One region of the Pseudomonas sp. AG1028 genome, then DNA from elsewhere that is predicted to be linked to it. Evidence: riboswitches for the same ligand, from Rfam matches in the RefSeq annotation. Region 1 holds a riboswitch; each other region holds the start of a gene.
What was found. A riboswitch is a leader RNA that binds a small molecule or an ion and turns the genes downstream of it on or off. The one in region 1 is predicted to bind manganese.
Positions count from the first base shown of each region.

Region 1 (6,018 bases):
TGCGTAGGCGATCACGTAGTCGCCGCGGTCCGGCGAGTTACGGCCGCCGCCCGCAGAGATCACGATGTACTGCTTACCGGTGGCCGGATCCTTGTAGCTGATCGGCGTGCCCTGGCTGCCGACCGGCAGACGACCTTTCCAGACTTCCTGGCCGGTGGCGCTGTCGTAGGCGCGCAGGTAGTAGTCCTGAGTGGCGGCGATGAACAGCAGGCCGCTCTGGGTGGACAGCGTGCCGCCGATGGTCGGCATACCGACTGGAATCGGCAGGTGCATCTTGATACCCAGCGGGCCGGTATCCTGCACGGTGCCGACCGGTACTTGCCAGGCGATCTGCCGGGTGTTCAGGTCAACGGCGGTCAGGGTGCCGAACGGCGGCTTCTGGCACGGGATATCCAACGGCGAGGTGAAACGCAGCTTGGCATTGATCGCGTACGGCGTGCCTTCCAGCGGTACCGCGGCGTTGGCGATGTTGGCCGCTTCGCCGCCGTCATTCTTCGGCACGCTGCCTTTGGCTGGCTGAGGAATCAGCTGCACTTCGAGACCGACACGCATGTCGTTGACGAACAGGTAGTTGCGCGTCGGATCGACCGACAGGCCGCCCCAGTTCATGCCGCCCAGCGAGCCTGGCAGATTCAGCGACGGGTCGGTACCCGGCGGCGTGAACAGGCCGTCATAGCGCATCGACTTGAACTTGATGCGGCACATCAGCTGGTCGAACGGCGTGGCGCCCCACATGTCGGACTCGGTCAGAGTGTCCGCACCGATCTGCGGCATACCGACGGAAACCGGCTGGGTCGGCGAATAACGCTCACCCTCGATCTGCCCCGGTTGCACCGCACGCTCCTGCACTTCGGTCAGCGGCTTGCCGGTCAGGCGGTCGAGCACGAACAGCTGGCCGGCCTTGGTGCCGAACACCAGCGCCGGAACCTTGCTGCCGTCGGGCTGGGTGAAGTCGATGAAGCTCGGCTGCATCGGCACGTCGAAGTCCCAGAGGTCGTTGTGCACGACCTGATAGACCCACTTCTCATCACCGGTGGTGGCGTCCAGCGCCAGCATAGAGGCACCGTACTTGCGGTCCAGCGCGGTGTGCTTGAGGCTCCACAGGTCGATGGCGGCGCTGCCGACCGGCATGAACACCGTGTTGGAGTCCGGATCGTAGGACATCGGCGCCCAGACATTCGGCGTGGAACGGGTATAGGTGTCGCCCACCGCTGGCGCTTCGCGATCTTCCGGCTTGCCCGGGTCGAATGCCCAGCGCATCTCACCGGTGATCACGTCGAAGCCGCGCATCACGCCGCCCGGCATATCCGTGCTGACGTTGTCGGCTACACGGCCGCCAACCACCACGGTCGTGCCGGCCAGGGTCGGCGCCGAGGTCAGTGAATACTGGCCCGCATCGGCACCCTTGCCCAATCCCGCCTTGAGGTCGACACGACCCTGTACGCCGAAGTCGGAGCAGAACTCGCCGGTGTTGGCGTCCAGGGCGATCAGCTCGGACTCGATGCTGTTCATCAGAATGCGCTGCTGGCAAGCGGCGCCGGCCGCTACGCTGGCCACCTTGATGGGCGTCGAATTCGGCTGCGTGGGCTGGGCGATCGGCCGCGTGGCATCGAAGTACGCGAGGCCGCGGCAGCGCATCCACTTCTTCTGCTGGGCATTGATCTGCCGGTTCCAGATTTCCTTGCCGGTAGCCGCTTCCAGGGCGATGACGTTGTTGTGCGGGGTGCACAGGAATACGCGGTCACCGACCTGTAGCGGCGTTTGCTGGTCTTCGGCGCCATTGCCGGTCGGGCTTTCCGGGACGTCACCGGTGCGATAGGTCCAGGCGACCTGCAGATTCTTGACGTTATCGGGGGTGATCTGGTCCAGCGCGACGAAACGCGAGCCGCCTGGCGTGTTGCCGTAGTGCTCCCAGTTTTGCTGCGCCTCGCTCGCCGGCGTCGCCACCGGCGCATTGCCACTGGCGGCCACCACCGGATGGGGCTGGAACATGCCCCATACCGCGGCGCCGAAACCCAGTAACAACACACCGGCCGCCACGAAGGCCGGCGCCGGCCTGGCGGTACGGCCGCTACCGCGCTGCAGCAGCGGATAGGACAACGCCACGCAGATCATGAAGCCGGTCAGCACCATCAACCGCGAGATCAGCGGCCAGAAATCCAGGCCGGCGTCCCACAGGGACCAGGCCAGGGAGCCGACGAACACCGCTGCGAACAGCACACCGCCAGAAGCCCGAGCACGCACGATCTGTAAGCCAGCGACCAGCATCACCACACCGGCGATCAGGAAGTAGGCACTGCCGCCAAGCGCGACCAGGCGGTACCCGTAAACGCTGAAAAACAGGCCGGTTGCCAGAATGACCAGGCCGAGCGCCGCGAGCCAAAGTCGCGCGACAGCCGAAGGTGGCGATCTATCGTTTGCCATCGAATAATCCAAGAAGTCGTTTTAGAAGAGCCCGGCGGGCGATTAACCGGCAATTATACAAGCGCAGCGGCTGTCGAAATATTCAGAAACATGGCTGAATTCATCTATATGTATCGTTTTTCACGATGCCGTTTCGCTGAGTACTCGCAACCGCCCTACTCCAACGTCCGCAAAAGCCTGACGAACGCGCTGCAGCGCAGCGGGCGCGAGCATCACATGGTGTGCTCGTAGAGAATCGCTGCGCCCACGCCAATCAGCACCAGGCCGCCGAGGATCTCAGCCTTTTGACCGATGGCGGTGCCAATCAGACGGCCGAGCATCACACCGATGGTGGCCATGGTCATGGTCGCCAGGCCGATAGCCAGTGACGCCACCCAGATGTTCACGTCGACGAAGGCCAGGCCGATGCCCACCGCCAGCGCATCGATGCTGGTAGCGAGCGCCGTGGCGGCCAGCAGCCAGAACGAATGGGACTTGGGCTTTTCCTCTTCCTCATCAGCGTCGGGTCGCAAGCCTGCGTAGATCATATGCACGCCGAGCAGCAGCAATAGCGTGAAGGCGATCCAGTGATCCCACTCTTCGGCAAAACTGGCGGCCGCCTGGCCGATGAACCAGCCGATCACCGGCGTAATAGCTTCGATCACGCCAAAGATCAGCCCGGTACGCAGCGCGTCGAGAAAACGGGGTTTATGCAGCGAAGCACCCTTGCCAACAGCCGCGGCGAAGGCATCGGTGGACATGGCGAAAGCCAGGAGAACGAGGGATAGGAAGCTCACGGTTACGTCTCGGTCGGGCTATGAGTCAATGACGGATACACGCGCCCGACCTTAGGCACGTATCTGTCATTGGTCTCACCAACCGAAAGGTGTTCGTACCACGGCTGCTGCCGAGAATGTTGATACGAACGCTGCCAAATAAAATTGGCAGCAGGCTACTCCCCAAAGAGGCCCGCACTTTACCCAAAAGTACGGGCCGAAAAAACCATTTTCTCTGGGTATCAATCGCTTGCCGAAGGCCGAAAGACAAGCAGCAGATCAGGCCGCGCTGGAAGAACCCTGGCTACGCAAACGCTTTACGTAAAGCACACCCCAGATCAACCCCAAGATTGCCGAAGCCAGCGAGCCAAGCAGCACGCCCAGCTTGGCTGCAGCCAGCAGGTTGGCATCGCTGAACGCCAGGTTGGCGATGAAGATCGACATGGTGAAGCCGATCCCGGCCAGCAGACCGATCAGCGCGACGCCGCGCCAGGACACGTCGGCCGGCAGGCGGCACAGGCCAAGCCTGACCACCAGCCAGCTGACGCTGATAACCCCGGCCGGCTTGCCGACCAGCAGCGCGATGGCCACGCCCAGCATCACCCAGTGCGAAGTTGCCGACGAAAGATCGGTTCCGCCCAGGCTCACACCGGCGTTGGCCAGGGCGAACAGCGGCATCAGGCCAAAGGTGACCCAGGGGTGCAGTGCCAGTTGCACGCGCACCACCGGTGGCAACAGCTCGCGCTGGGCCAGGCGCAATTCACGCACAGATTGGGCAGCTTCGTTGGACGCCACCGCCGTACCACTGTCGTCTTCCAGCTCACGGGCGATACGGCCCACGGCATCACGCGGCAGCTCGCGGGTTGGCAGGCAGATCACCGGCGTCATCAGGCCGAGAATCACCCCAGCCAGAGTCGGGTGCGCACCGGTCATCAGCAGCCCCCCCCACATCAGGCCGCCAGGCAGTACATAGGCGAAAGCCGAGCCAATACCAATGCGCTGCAGACCCAGCACTGCCAGTGCACCGATGCCAGCCAGGGCAAAGCCGCTGTAGTTGAGGCCGTCGGAATAGAACAGCGCGATGAGGATCACCGCGATCACGTCATCGATCACCGCCAGGGTCAGCAGAAAGATGCGCACGCCAGAAGGAATACCTTTGCCCAGCAAGGCCAGCAGGCCGACCGCGAAGGCGATATCGGTGGCGGCCGGAATCGCCCAGCCGTGCAGACCGGCGCCCTTCAAATTGAGGCTGGCGTAGATTAGCGCGGGCATGATCACCCCGCCGCAGGCTGCGGCAATGGGCAACGACGCCTGGCGCAGATCGGCCAGGGCGCCATCATGCATCTCGCGGCGAATCTCCATGCCGACGACCAGAAAGAACAGGGTCATCAGGCCATCGTTGATCCAGAAATGCAGGGACTGGCTAACGCCAAAGCTACCGAAGCCAAACGACACGGGCGCATGCCAGAGCGCGTGATAACTGTCGGCATAGGGCGAATTGGCCCAGATCAGCGCGGCGGCGGTGGCCAGCAGCAGCACCACACCGCTGAAGGCTTCACGATGAAGGAGGTTACGAACGCAGGCGAAGGCATGCTCAGCCAAACGCTGGGCACGGGGAATATCCTGAAAGGACGGGCGCGATTTCATGGACGAACGAGCTCCGCGCGGCGGCCCGACCAACGCAACAGACCTGTCTCACCGCACCATGCGGCTAACACCCGGGCGTCATCCTACACAGATGATCACTTCAGGCACCAGCCCCACCGACGATCAGATGCAAGATGAGAGAACTGTCGAAATAGCGTAACGGCGGCGCTCACAAGGCGCCGCTACGCGGGCTCAGCGCCCGGTTTTGATCCGCGTCCACTCACGGGTGATGATGCGCTGGATTGGCGCTGGAAGGTCGGCGGACACGTAGAGTTTGCCGATCACCTCATCGGCCGGGTAGATGCCCGGGTTGTCACGCACGCCCGGCTCGAGTAGCGCGGTGGCATCCTTGTTGGGGTTGGCGTAGCCCACGTAATCGCTGACCGGCGCGATCACCTCGGGGCGCAGCAGATAATTGATCAGCGCATGGGCGCCATCGGGGTTACGGGCATCGCGGGGAATGGCGAGCATGTCGAACCACAGGTTGGCGCCCTCCTTCGGAATCACATAACGGATATCCACCGACTTGCCGGCGTCCTTGGCACGACTCTGGGCCTGCATCACGTCACCCGAATAGCCGACCGCCACGCAGATATCACCGTTGGCCAAGTCCGAGATATAGCGCGAAGAGTGAAAGTAGGTCACCGACGGCGCCAGTTTCTGAAGCAGCGCCGAGGCCTTGGTGTAATCGTCGGGCTCATGGCTATTGGGGTCGAGCCCAAGATAATGCAGCGCCTGGGGAATAATCTTCACCGGCGCATCGAGAAAGGCCACGCCACAGCCCTTCAGCTTGGCCAGATTGTCGGCGTTGAACACCAGTTCCCAGGAATCAACCGGCGCGCCATCGCCCAGCACCGCCCTGACCTTCTCGGCGTTGTAGCCAATACCGACCGTCCCCCACATATACGGCACCGCGTATTTGTTTCCAGGGTCAGCGGCCTCAAGGCGCTGCATCAGACGCGGATCCAGATGCGACCAGTTGGGCAGCTTGCCGCGCTCCAGCGGCTGGTACACCTGGGCGCGAATCTGCTTGGACAGAAACTGGCTGGACGGCACCACCAGATCGTAGCCGGAGTGTCCGGACAATAGCTTGGCTTCCAGCATCTCGTTGGTTTCGAAGACATCGTAGGCCACGGCGATGCCGGTTTCCTTCTCGAAGTTCTTCAGGGTGTCGGGGCCCATGTAGTCGGAC
Region 1 is NZ_VIVP01000004.1:227,288-233,305, forward strand. Features, by position in the region: gene FB481_RS08280 (membrane-bound PQQ-dependent dehydrogenase, glucose/quinate/shikimate family) at 1-2,424, opposite strand, end outside; gene mntP (manganese efflux pump MntP) at 2,637-3,200, opposite strand; yybP-ykoY riboswitch at 3,205-3,371, opposite strand; gene nhaA (Na+/H+ antiporter NhaA) at 3,459-4,826, opposite strand; gene FB481_RS08295 (polyamine ABC transporter substrate-binding protein) at 5,019-6,018, opposite strand, start outside.

Region 2 (6,018 bases), on a different contig from region 1:
CGAAGTCCGGTCCCGGGCTGGCCACGGCCAGCAGATGGATGAGGGCAACGGTAAAGAATTCCATCCAGTACACGGCGACTCCAGGATTGGCTAGTGGGTCCAAGGGCGCACTCTGCGGCAGAGCACTTCTGATAGGCTGCACTTTACTTCCCGACAGGACAGCCAGAAAGGTACAGCTGATGAGTAAAACAGGCCGCGCAGTGTTTCTCGATTATCGCTCCCTCGACCTCGGCGATCTGGACATGGCGCCGCTGCGCGAGCCCTTCGCCGAGCTGGTACTGCACGACCAAAGCAGCCCGGTGCAGATCATCGAGCGTCTGCAGGGCGCCCGCGTAGCGATCAGCAACAAGGCGGTGATCGATGCGGACGTGTTGGCAGGCTGCCCCGAGCTCGAACTGATCCTCGTTGCTGCCACCGGCACCAATAACATCGACCTCGCCGCCGCCCGGGCGCATGGCGTCACCGTGTGCAACTGCCAGGGTTACGGCACACCTTCGGTGGCCCAGCACACCCTGACACTCCTGCTCGCCCTGGCCACAAGTCTGCAAGACTATCAGCGTGATGTTCGCGCTGGCCGTTGGCAGCAGTCGCCCATGTTCTGCCTGCTCGACCACCCCATCGTCGAGCTCGAAGGCAAGACGCTGGGGCTGCTCGGTCATGGCGAGCTGGGCGGCGCAGTAGCCAGATTGGCCGAAGCGTTCGGCATGCGCGTGCTCTATGGCCAACTGCCGGGGCGCCCGCCCCGCGCTGATCGGCTCGCGCTGGACGAGTTGCTCACCCAGGCCGATGCCCTGACCCTGCACTGCCCGCTCACCGAACAGACCCGCAACCTGATTGGAGCCCGCGAGCTCGATCTGCTCAAGCCAGGCGCCTTCGTGATCAACACCGCCCGCGGCGGCCTGATCGACGAACAGGCTCTGGCCGACGCCCTACGAGCGGGAAAGCTGGGCGGTGCAGCCACCGACGTGCTGACCCAGGAACCACCCAGAGAAGGCAATCCATTGCTGGCCGACGACATTCCGCGACTGATAATCACCCCGCACAGCGCCTGGGGCGCTCGCGAGGCGCGCCAGCGGATCGTCGGCCAACTGGCGGAAAACGCCGCGGGATTTTTCGCAGGCCATGCCAAACGCCAAGTCAACTGATCCTTTGGTACCTCGGGCTTGCAGCTTAAGGTCCACGCCCCTACCCTTCGCGCTTTTGCCGGGGTATAGCTGATGGATCCGCGAAGTGAAGTGCTGCTGCGCCAGGCCGAACTATTCGCTGGCCCCGCCTTGCTCGCGGGCTTGCCGGCCGATGATCTGCTCGGGCAGCTACCACAGGCTGCAGGCTGGAGCTGGCATGCAGGCGATCACGCCCGACTGGAAGGGCGTTTTGCCGGGCGTAGCGCCTTTGGCGTCATGCCGCCGGCGGCCGCCTGCGAGACGGCCGTGCTGTTCCTGCCTAAGTCCCGCGAATTGACGGCCTATCTGCTCGACGCCCTGGCCTCCCGCCTGCCCGGCAAACCGCTGTATCTGGTGGGCGAGAAGCGCGCCGGCGTCGAACGTGCCGCCAAGCAGATGGCCGCCTACGGCAAGCCGCGCAAGCTCGACAGCGCACGCCACTGCCAGCTGTGGGAGGTGCGGGTTGATCTGGCTCCGGCCGAACCCGACCTGAACGCACTGGCTCAGCGCTACAGCCTGCCGCTGGCTGACGGCCCCCTCGAGATAGTCACCCTGCCCGGTGTATTCAGCCACGGCCGCCTGGATATCGGCAGCGCACTGCTGCTCGAATACCTGGATCAATTGCCAGATGGCCATCTGCTCGACTTCGGCTGCGGCGCAGGCGTGCTCGGTGCAGTGCTCAAGCGCCGCTATCCGCAAAGCCAAGTCACGATGCTGGACGTCGACGCCTTCGCCGTCGCCAGCAGCCGCCTGACCCTGGCCGCCAACGGGCTGCAGACCGAGGTGATCAGCGGCGATGGTATTGCCGCCGCGCCCTTCGAACTGAGCGCAATTCTGAGCAACCCGCCCTTCCATCAGGGCGTACATACTCATTACCAGGCCAGCGAAGACCTGATGCGCCAGGCCTCGCAGCATCTGCGCAAGGGCGGCCAGATCCGCCTGGTGGCCAACCGTTTTCTCAAGTACCCGCCGCTGATCGAACAGCATATCGGCCCCTGCCAGACCCTGGCCGATGCCGATGGCTTTCGTATCTACCAGGCGACCCGCCCGTAACGCAGGTCGCCTGCGGCAGAGCGGCGCAGGCCTTGCCCAACGTGAGGCGTTTGGGCAGAATGCGCGCGTCCTAGGGGAGTAGTCTCCCGCGAGCACCAGCTCGCCCGGCATGCATCAACATACTTGGTCCACAGACCATGGTGCGTGCGACCCAAGATCCGCCGAGATGGATCTGCGCCGTTCGGCTCGAACGCCGCACAGGGTTTGACAAGACCTATGACACGAACACCTTACCCGGGGCGGGGAGGTCGTCCGTGTCATAGCCGTGTCTACCCGCCCCTTTAGGAAGCCTGATGCTGGAATCCCTGTTCGTTCCCACTCTGATCGTTGCCCTGGCGGAAATCGGCGACAAGACGCAACTGCTCGCCCTGTTGCTGGCCGCACGCTTTCGCAGGCCCTGGCCAATCATCTGGGGCATGGTCGCCGCCACCCTTGCCAATCACCTGGCCGCCGGCGCGGTAGGCAACTGGGTCGCAGGTCTGCTCTCGCCCGCGCTGCTGAGCTGGATTCTGGCGGCGTCCTTTATCGCCGTGGCACTGTGGACACTGATCCCCGACAAGCTCGACGATGACGAAAGCTCCAGCCTCAAACGCTATGGGCCGTTCCTGACCACCCTGGTGGCCTTCTTCCTGGCGGAGATGGGTGACAAGACCCAGGTGGCGACAGTGATGCTCGCCGCCCAGTACCCACACTTCATCATGGTGGTGCTGGGGACTACGCTGGGCATGCTGATCGCCAACGTACCGGTGGTGCTGGCCGGCAACTTTGCGGCCGACCGCCTGCCGCTCACTCTGATTCGCCGGCTTGCCGCCCTCGCCTTCGCCGTACTGGCGATCTATGCGGCGTACCAGGCCATGCTGTTGAGTGGCTTTTTAAACGGCTGAACTCCCAGGGACAAAACCAACGCCGGCACAAGGTTTTGGCCTTGAAGCTGAGCCGCCACCAAGCAGACGGTGGCGGCTTTTCACATCGTGATCAGCCTTTCTTGGCCTGCTGATACAGTGGCATGACTTTCGGGATAGCCGCCTGCAGCGAGGCGATACGGCTCGACGAGGATGGGTGCGTGCTCATGAACTCTGGCGGCGCACCTTCGCTGGCCTTGGCCATCTTTTGCCACAGGCTGACCGCCGCATTGGGGTTGTAGCCTGCACGTGCAGCGAGTTCGAGGCCGATCAGGTCGGCTTCGTTCTCGTTGCCGCGGCTATTGGGTAGCGTCATGCCGTAATTCACTGCAGCATCGGCCAGTGCCATCTGGTCCGAGCTGACGCCCAGTAGCGCGGCAGCGCCCTGCTTCGCCAAGTTCACGCCATAGGCCTTGGACATCGCTTCGCGGCCGTGCTCACGCAGGGCATGGGCGATCTCATGGCCCATGACCGCGGCGATTTCGTCATCGGTAAGATTCAGCTTGTCGATGATGCCGGTGTAGAAAATGATCTTGCCGCCTGGGCCGCAGTTGGCGTTCAGCTCAGGGCTCTTGATCAGGTTGACCTCCCATTGCCACTGGGCCGCATCCGGACGGAACAGCGGCGCCTGCTTGATCAGGCGGTCGGCCACACGCTGCAAGCGCTTGGCCTCGGCACTGTTCTTGTCCAGCGCGCCCTGGCTGGAGGCTTCCTTCAACGTTTGCTGATAGGACTGGGCATACATCTGGTTGACCTCATCGGTCGACAGCGCACTGAACATGTACTGCTTGCGCTCGACGCCGACCGAGCCACCGCTGGTGGTATTGACGGCTTGGCATCCTGCCAGCAGCAGAGCCGCGGTCAGCGTGGTGATGGACAACGACGGTTTCATGCTGGATCTCCCTGGTAACTAAGAAAGGTATGCTAGGGGCTGCCCGTATTTCAGTGCAAGCAAAGCCTCAGGCAGGCGTCAGGCACTCCGGCCCGTCGAGCTTCGGGTCATTGACCAGATTGCTCAACACGCGTTCGCGCAGCGCTATCGGCTTGGCGACGAGCAGCGCCTGCAATTCCTCAGGCGGCGTATCGGCGGCCAACCAGCGCTGCCGTTGCTCGGTATCGAGAATCAAGGGGCGACGCAGCGTCGCGGCCGCCTGGGTGATCATGGCCGTACTCAGGTACACGTGCCCTTCCACTGGATAGGCCTGCCATACCGCTGCGAAATACAGCAGCGAATCCTCGCCGCTCAGCCAGTACGGGCGCTTGCGCGCCGCGCCGCGCCATTCATAGAAACCGTTGGCAGGAATCAGGCCGCGGCGCAGACGAAACGCCTCGCGAAACATCGGCTGCTCGCTCAGGGTTTCGGCACGGGCGTGGGATGGCGTCTTCGACAGATCCTTGAGCCAGGCGGGCGTCAGCCCCCAGCGCGCACGAACCAAGGCGGGCTGCTCATGTGCGCTGCGCAGCAGCAACACCTGGGAGCCAGGTGCCAGGTTCCAGTGCGGTAGCTGGTCAGCGGGAAAACCAGGCTGCGCCGCGAAGGCGGGCGTCCAGCGAAACAGCGCGAAGCGTCCACTCATGAAGGGCTCATCGGGATGGGTGGCGCAAGCTGTTCAACACAGCAATACGCCCTGAACAGAGTCCGGCTCGTCACCGGGTAGCGGTTGCGCGCCATTGTACTCGCCGATCAACCAGCGGGCGCGCTCGGCGTCGACGTCCTCGACCAGCATGCCAAGCAGCCCGCAGGCCGGCAGTTCGCCCACGGCGCCAGACAGATGGGCGCCGACCAGATGTGCCCGGATGCCTTCGCTGGCCAGCATGGCCTTGAGCAACTCGCCCTCCATCAAGTCCTGCGGCTCGTAAACGCGCTTCATCAATCGTTCTCCCCGCGCACATCCAGATGCCAGCTCTGCCCATCGGTTTCGAGCAGAAAGACGATGGGCCTGCAGCATACCGGGCAGTCCTCGATGTATTGCTGATCGCCCGCTGACAAATCCAGCACAGCCTCGACCGGTTCACCGCAATAGGGGCACTGGTAATCCTGGGTTTCCAACATGGGGCGCCTCCGGGTGACTTGCAGGGTATAATGCTCGACCACTTGCCGCTCCCGGGTTGCCGTCACGCTGTCATCAGGCGTTATCACGGCACGGGGCGCAGCGCTTTCAACTCTTCAATCGCAGCGATAATCACAAGAGATCATGATGGGCGAATTCGACAGCATCCGACCCTACGCCGACGCGGAAATTCCAGCGGTTCTGGCGCGCCTGTTGGCCGACGATGCGTTTCTCGACATCCTTACCCAGTTTCGTTTTCCGCGCCTGGCCGGCCCGTTTGGCTGGGCGCTCAAACCTTTTATAGCTCATCGGCTGCGTTCGCAGTTCCGCCATATCGATTCGGTTCGCGCGCTGCAGGAATCTATCGAGCCGTATATCGACCGCACCGTCGAGCACGCCACCGATGGCGTGACCTACTCGGGCGTGGAAACGCTGAAGGCCGGCAGCCCCTACCTGTTCCTGGCCAACCACCGCGACATCGTCATGGACCCGGCCTTCGTCAATTACGCCGTGTATCACGCCGGCCTACAGACGCCGCGCATCGCCATCGGCGACAATTTACTGCAGAGGCCTTTCGTCAGCGACCTGATGCGCCTGAACAAGAGCTTCATCGTGCACCGCTCGATCACCGGGCGTCGCGAAAAACTCGCGGCCTACCAGCTGCTGTCGGCCTACATCAGCCACTCGATCGGGCAGGATGGCGAATCGATCTGGATCGCCCAGGCAGAAGGCCGCGCCAAGGACGGTGATGACCGCACCGATTCGGCAATCCTCAAGATGTTTCACATGAGCCGCAAGGACGAGCCGTTCGCCGACGTCATCGCCAGCCTCAAACTGACCCCGGTGTCG
Region 2 is NZ_VIVP01000001.1:508,518-514,535, reverse strand. Features, by position in the region: gene FB481_RS02345 (LysE family transporter) at 1-73, opposite strand, end outside; gene FB481_RS02340 (2-hydroxyacid dehydrogenase) at 180-1,145, shown strand; gene FB481_RS02335 (methyltransferase) at 1,218-2,216, shown strand; yybP-ykoY riboswitch at 2,278-2,421, shown strand; gene FB481_RS02330 (TMEM165/GDT1 family protein) at 2,513-3,100, shown strand; gene FB481_RS02325 (M48 family metallopeptidase) at 3,192-4,010, opposite strand; gene FB481_RS02320 (SOS response-associated peptidase) at 4,078-4,695, opposite strand; gene FB481_RS02315 (DUF2007 domain-containing protein) at 4,729-4,989, opposite strand; gene FB481_RS02310 (CPXCG motif-containing cysteine-rich protein) at 4,989-5,171, opposite strand; gene FB481_RS02305 (1-acyl-sn-glycerol-3-phosphate acyltransferase) at 5,317-6,018, shown strand, end outside.
Region 2: linked by a shared signal. The riboswitch ahead of FB481_RS02330 (TMEM165/GDT1 family protein) and the one ahead of mntP (manganese efflux pump MntP) in region 1 are both predicted to bind manganese.

Region 3 (6,018 bases), on a different contig from region 1:
TGTCCGAGCCCTCAGCAAGGCCATCTCGGGGCTTGGACAGGTCTTGTTTGCTACCCAGGGCGACGCGGCTGTGGAGTTGGCTCGTCAGCAACAGCCTGACCTCATACTGCTCGACGCGCAGATGCCAGGCATCAGCGGCTTTGAGGTCTGCCGCATTCTCAAAGGCGACCCGTCGACCAGCAACATTCCAGTGATCTTCGTCACCGCCCATACCGAAGCGAGCATGGAAGAGGAGGGGCTGGAGCTCGGCGCCGTGGATTTCATCGGCAAGCCGATCCGTCCTGCTATCGTCGCCGCGCGGGTCAAAACCCATCTTCATCTGAAGCTGGCAATGGACCGATTGAACCGCCAGGCGCAGACCGACGGCATGACGGGGCTGGCCAACAGACGTGCGCTGGATCAGTCGATCGAGCGCGAATGGCAGTCGGTGCTGCGCACGCAGCGTGCATTTTCTCTGTTGCTGCTCGATATCGATTTCTTCAAGCGCTACAACGACCACTATAGTCATCTGATGGGGGATGAATGCCTGAGTGCGGTGGCGCGCGTGCTTGCTCGCTGTGCAGAGCGCCCCATGGACCTGGCGGCACGGTATGGGGGCGAGGAGTTCGCGATCGTGCTGCCCGAAACCACGCGTGATGGCGCATGCCGGGTTGCCGACAAGGTCATCGAAAATGTACGCGCCTTGAACATTGCACATGCGACGAGTGAGCTTGGCGTTGTGACTGTGTCGGTAGGTGTTGCGAGTTTCGATGCACAGAGCGCCGGCTGGAGCCTGCTGAATCATATATCAGCCAACCCGCCGGGGTTGTTGTTCGGCGCCGCGCAATTGCTCAGCGTGGCAGACAGGGCGCTCTATGCCGCCAAGCAATCCGGCCGTAACAGCAGTCGTTTCGAGGCTATAGAAGCGCTCGATGCACCAGGCAGTCCCGCGAGCTCCAGCTGAGATGCATCTGGCGCGTAAGCCAGGCCACAGGCGATCCGGCCTCGCTCAGATCGCTTTCGAGTTGGGGTAAGTCGCCAGATACCGTGATAGCTCATCTCTACCAGGTGCCCGATAAGGCGCGCCTGGCCCATCGCTCGGGATGAAGTAAGTATCTGCGCTTGGGTACCTGTCCCGCGCTTTGGCAACGTTGTCCGGCGGTAGCCAAGGCAGGACTATCGAGCCCGACTGAAACGAACTGCAGCCACATAACGAGACAAGATGCACTGTTCTTTCCCCGCCATGCCTGAGAACCGTCACCTCGTGCTCATTGAGAAGCTGCTTTGTACCCATGGCGCCAAGAAGTTTCTCCAGAGGGACATTGAGGTTCCTCATGTCCCCAGGCACTGCCAGCAGGGTGTGGCGGTGTTTGTCCATCGCCAGGCCTAGAACTCGGGCGAGTTCGTCTGGGCAAATACCGTACTTGAGGGTGTGGTGCAGCATGCTTTGCATCCTTGCGTCGGTTGATCCTGATCCTTGAAGAGCCGAGATATTAGGTAGAGCCACTAGGTCGGATGAATCGCTTTTCCGGGCGTGATTCAGCCTGTCAGGATCTGCTGGTCTTTCGCGCTGATTTGCAATGATCACTTCCCGGCTATGTGATGGCTTGAGACTAGTGAAAGCTGCCTCGCGTGAGTAGCCGCAATGAGGCTTTCTACAGGCTATGACTTTGAGTATAGTAGCCGCCCTTGTTGGGGAGTAGCCTGCTCACGGCTTTGGTCGTAGAGCGTTCGTGTCAACATTATCGGCAACATGCCGTGGCACGAACACCTGCCGGTTGGCGAGACCAACGATGCATCCACACCTAAAGTCGGGCGTGTGGACGTGTCGTTGACTCATAGCCCGGCTGGTAGTTAACCGTGAATCCCATCTCTCTCCTGTTCCTCGCCTTGGCGATGTCGACCGACGCCTTTGCAGCAGCCATTGGCAAAGGCGCCAGCCTTCATAAACCTCGCTTTACCGAAGCCCTGCGCACGGGCCTCATCTTTGGCGCCATCGAAGCCATCACTCCCATCATCGGCTGGTTCATCGGCCAAGCTGCCGTCAGCTTCGCAGAGGAGTGGGATCACTGGATCGCCTTCACGCTGCTCGTGCTGCTTGGTATTCATATGATCTACAACGGCTTGCAGGAGGACGAAGAGGAGCAAGAGCGTTCCGGCCAGCACTCCTTCTGGGTTCTGGCCGTCACGGCATTTGCGACCAGCATCGATGCGCTCGCCGTTGGCGTAGGCCTGGCATTTGTCGACGTCAACATCTTGGTTGCAGCAGCTGCCATCGGCGTCGCTACGGCGGTGATGGTGACCCTTGGCGTGATGCTTGGGCGTGTCTTGGGAACCGTCGTCGGCAAACGTGCCGAGATCATTGGTGGTGTAGTGTTGATGCTGGTTGGCGCCGGCATCCTCTTTGAACATCTGTCAGCGGTGTGATCAATGAGCGAGGTGATGCGTGAACACAATCAGCCTACCGTCAGGGCTCGCCGTGTACGTTTCGCTCTTAGCGCCTGCGCGCTATTGATCGCAGCTGCTTTGGCATTTTTTGCCTGGCAGAACTTCTACCCGGTACAGGCTTCGGAGGGCTGGCGTTATAGCGTCGCCCATGATCGATTGCCCAAGGTCGCCTCGTTGATTCCCTTGGCAGATGGGGCACTGATCCTGTCGCAGGAGCTTGATCATGGACAGGGGAGCATCGTGCAGATAGCTCCTGACGGCAGCCAGAAAACCCTATTGAACAACCTGTCCAAACCCGACGGCATGATAGCGGCTCGGGGAGGCTGGGTTTACAGCCAGGAAGCTGAAGGGGCGGTGGTGCGTTACTTCAAGGATGGCGTATCCACCGATCTCTTCACGGGCCAGAAAGTGCAAGGCTTGTGGGACGACGGTGACTACCTGTATGCGATAGAGGACCGCAAGGGGGACGGGCGGCTGCTACGTTATCGGTGGAGCGATGGTGCCCTTGAGACGGTCCGTGATCACCTCGACGAAGCGGAGTCCGTCACGCGCTGTGGCGATGGCAGGATGCTCTACACGGAAAAGCAGAAGGGCGTGGTACGTCAGTTGACCGACGATGGAAGCGATCCTGTCGTACTGGACAACCTGAACCAACCTACGTACCTGCTGTGCGACCGGCGCGGACTGTGGATCGGCGAAGACGCCACGCACCGTGCGCGTCTTCTGCTGCTCGACTCACAGGGGCGCCTGCAGACCGTACTGTCTTTCCTGAAGGCTCCCCAGATGCTTACGCCTACACCCCAAGGCACTTACCTGCTTGCAGAGGGGGGCCGGGATCGAATCCTGGAGATCACGCCGCCAGGTGGTGATGACGATCACGCTCAGTAGCGCTCGTCATCCGCTCGGTCATGCATGTCATTGCCTGGGAGGTATCTGCCCCAGGCAAAAGTAACCGCCTTGGACGTGCCTCAGACTACGAAGCGAGTCACCAGCTGGTTCAGATTGATGGCCAACTGGGACATCTCGCCGCAAGCGCTGGCTGTTTGGCTGGCGCCTGCGGCGCTCTGCGAAGCAAGATCACGAATACGCAGAAGGTTCTGATCCACCTCACGCGCAACATGCGATTGCTCTTCAGATGCAGTGGCAATCTGCAGGTTGCGCTCATTGATGTGGGTGATCGCCGTTGCGATTTGATCCAGGGAGCTGCTTGCCTCCTGCGCGATGTCCAGGGATTGGTTGGCCAGGTCACGGCTGGTGCCCATCGCCTGAACAGCGTGTTCGGAATCAGTCTGAATGGCCGCAATCATCTGCTCGATTTCCTGGGTCGACATCTGGGTGCGATGCGCCAATGCCCTGACTTCGTCAGCGACCACTGCGAAGCCGCGCCCCTGTTCGCCAGCACGGGCCGCTTCGATTGCGGCGTTCAAGGCCAGGAGGTTGGTCTGTTCTGCGATACCGCGAATGACTTCCACGACCTTGGAGATATTCTGCGCACGATCCGACAGCCCCTGGATCTGTTCGCTCGTCTGTTCCACGTTGCCGCTCAGGCGCTGGATCGATTTCAGCGTCTGCGACACTCGCTCCAAACCGGCCTCGGTGAAGCCCTGGGTGCGCTTGGATTCTTCTGAGGCTGACTCGGCGTTGCGGGCTACTTCATCCACTGCAGCGCTCATTTCCGTGACGGCCGTCGCGGCCTGATTGACCTCGTCATTCTGCGCGACCATGCCGCGGCTGGAGGCCTCCGTGACCGCCGTCATTTCCTCGGCGGCTGAAGCCAGCTGGGTCGAAGAGTCCGAGATCTGCACGATCGTATGGCGCAGGTTCTGCTGCATCTGCGCGAGCGCCCTGAGCAGCCTGCCTGCTTCGTCGGTTCCGCTTACGTGCACTTCTTTGGACAGGTTGCTGCCTGCGATTCGTTCTGCAACGGTCAGTGCATCGTTTATCGGCGCTGTAATGCTCCTGACCAGCAGGGCTGCAAGAGCAATGGTCAACAGCACCACGGCGATCACTATCGCGATAGTAAGCGCCATACCCGACGAGTAGATTTCAGCTGCGTTTTGACCGGCGTGCTCTGCGCCCTTGTCGTTAAAGTCGGTGAGGTCCTTGATCTGCTCTTCCATCTTGTTTGTCAGCGGTCGGATGCCTGTGCTGACAAGACTCACAGCTGAGGCGATGTCACCAGCCCTCATCATGGGTTCCAACAGGTCCAACTGCTTGGCATAGGCCTCGGCGCTGCCCTTCACTGCGTTAAATAGTGTGCGTTCGGTATCGCTGGCGATAAGCGGCTCGTAGTTTGCGACGGCATCCGTTAAGGCCTTGCGGTACCCGGGAAAGCTTTCGATGGTGCGCTGGATGCTTTTGGGATCAGCCAAGCCACGTTGGGTTTCGAGCCTCAGCCGAAGCGTAGCCGCGTTCATGATCCCGGTTTGGCGCACACTGGCCATCCAGTTCTGTTCAACGTCCATTTCGATATCGCGCAGTTTTCCCATCTGTAGAACGGCGACCACACCGAGCACGAAAACGAGCCCTACGATCAGTGCGAAGAAGAGGGCAGCGCGTGGAGCAAGGTTGAGATTTCTAAGGCTCATGGGAAAGATTCCGGGCGTTGAAGGTGGATGACCTGAGTGAGCTATCGACCTTGCCCAGGGAATATTTAAATATCAGCGTGCGTTTCCGACGGGCTGCTAGGTCACTCGCTAGCAGCTGGATAGCTCGTCCGGCCGGAACATCTTTTTAGTGTTTCAGTAGCTGGTCGAGTGCGTCGGACTTGCCATGGATGGTGAGCGATCAACCAACGTAGCGTTGACTTGATTGAGCCTGTTTTAGATGTCGTATCAGATGGGGAAGGATGTATTCTGCATCGGGGCCTACACCTCGAAGCGTGGCTGACGCGAAGTTACGTTGTCGAGGCAAGCCAACGAAGAACAGTCCCGGTAGCGTCTGAGCCACCCCATTTTTCTGCAGTAGGCGCCCATGCTGATCTCGTACTGGCAGGTTATCTAGAAAGGAAATGTTCGGCTGAAAACCGGTAGCGAAGATCAGGCTGTCGACGGTTTCGTGATGATCGTCTGCCCATATGACCCCATCTGAGGTAAGGCGGGTAAACATAGGCTTGCGCTGCAGCAAGCCAGACCTTATCGCCCGACGATATTTGCCCTGATCAAGCACAGGGGTTCCTTGATCAGTCAGCCAGCGCGTTTTCCCAAAACCGGTCCATTTCAACCATGTATGAAAGTCGACTCCCAGCATCCGCTGAGGGAAAAAGCGTATTTTTTCTCTTGTCGCCAAGGTGGTCACCGCAACGTTCGCAAGCTCGTAAGCGATCTGAACGGCCGAGTTGGCTGCTCCGATCACTACAACTCGTTCGCCATGGAAAGGGTATGTACTGCGATACTGAGCGCTGTGAATTATGCGTCCTTCAAACATGCCAAGGCCTGGGATGTCCGGGACGTACGGTCTGTTGAACCCGCCAGAAGCGACAACCACCGACTTCGCGCAAAGGCTCTCGCCGTTAGCAGTTTGTACTTCGAATCCTTGAGGGTGGGTTCGTACATGCGCCACTCGCGCGCCTTGGCGGATCGGCAGTCGGAA
Region 3 is NZ_VIVP01000010.1:169,941-175,958, reverse strand. Features, by position in the region: gene FB481_RS17970 (diguanylate cyclase) at 1-943, shown strand, start outside; yybP-ykoY riboswitch at 1,667-1,831, shown strand; gene mntP (manganese efflux pump MntP) at 1,840-2,406, shown strand; gene FB481_RS17960 (hypothetical protein) at 2,410-3,315, shown strand; gene FB481_RS17955 (methyl-accepting chemotaxis protein) at 3,396-5,015, opposite strand; gene FB481_RS17950 (NAD(P)/FAD-dependent oxidoreductase) at 5,215-6,018, opposite strand, start outside.
Region 3: linked by a shared signal. The riboswitch ahead of mntP (manganese efflux pump MntP) and the one ahead of mntP (manganese efflux pump MntP) in region 1 are both predicted to bind manganese.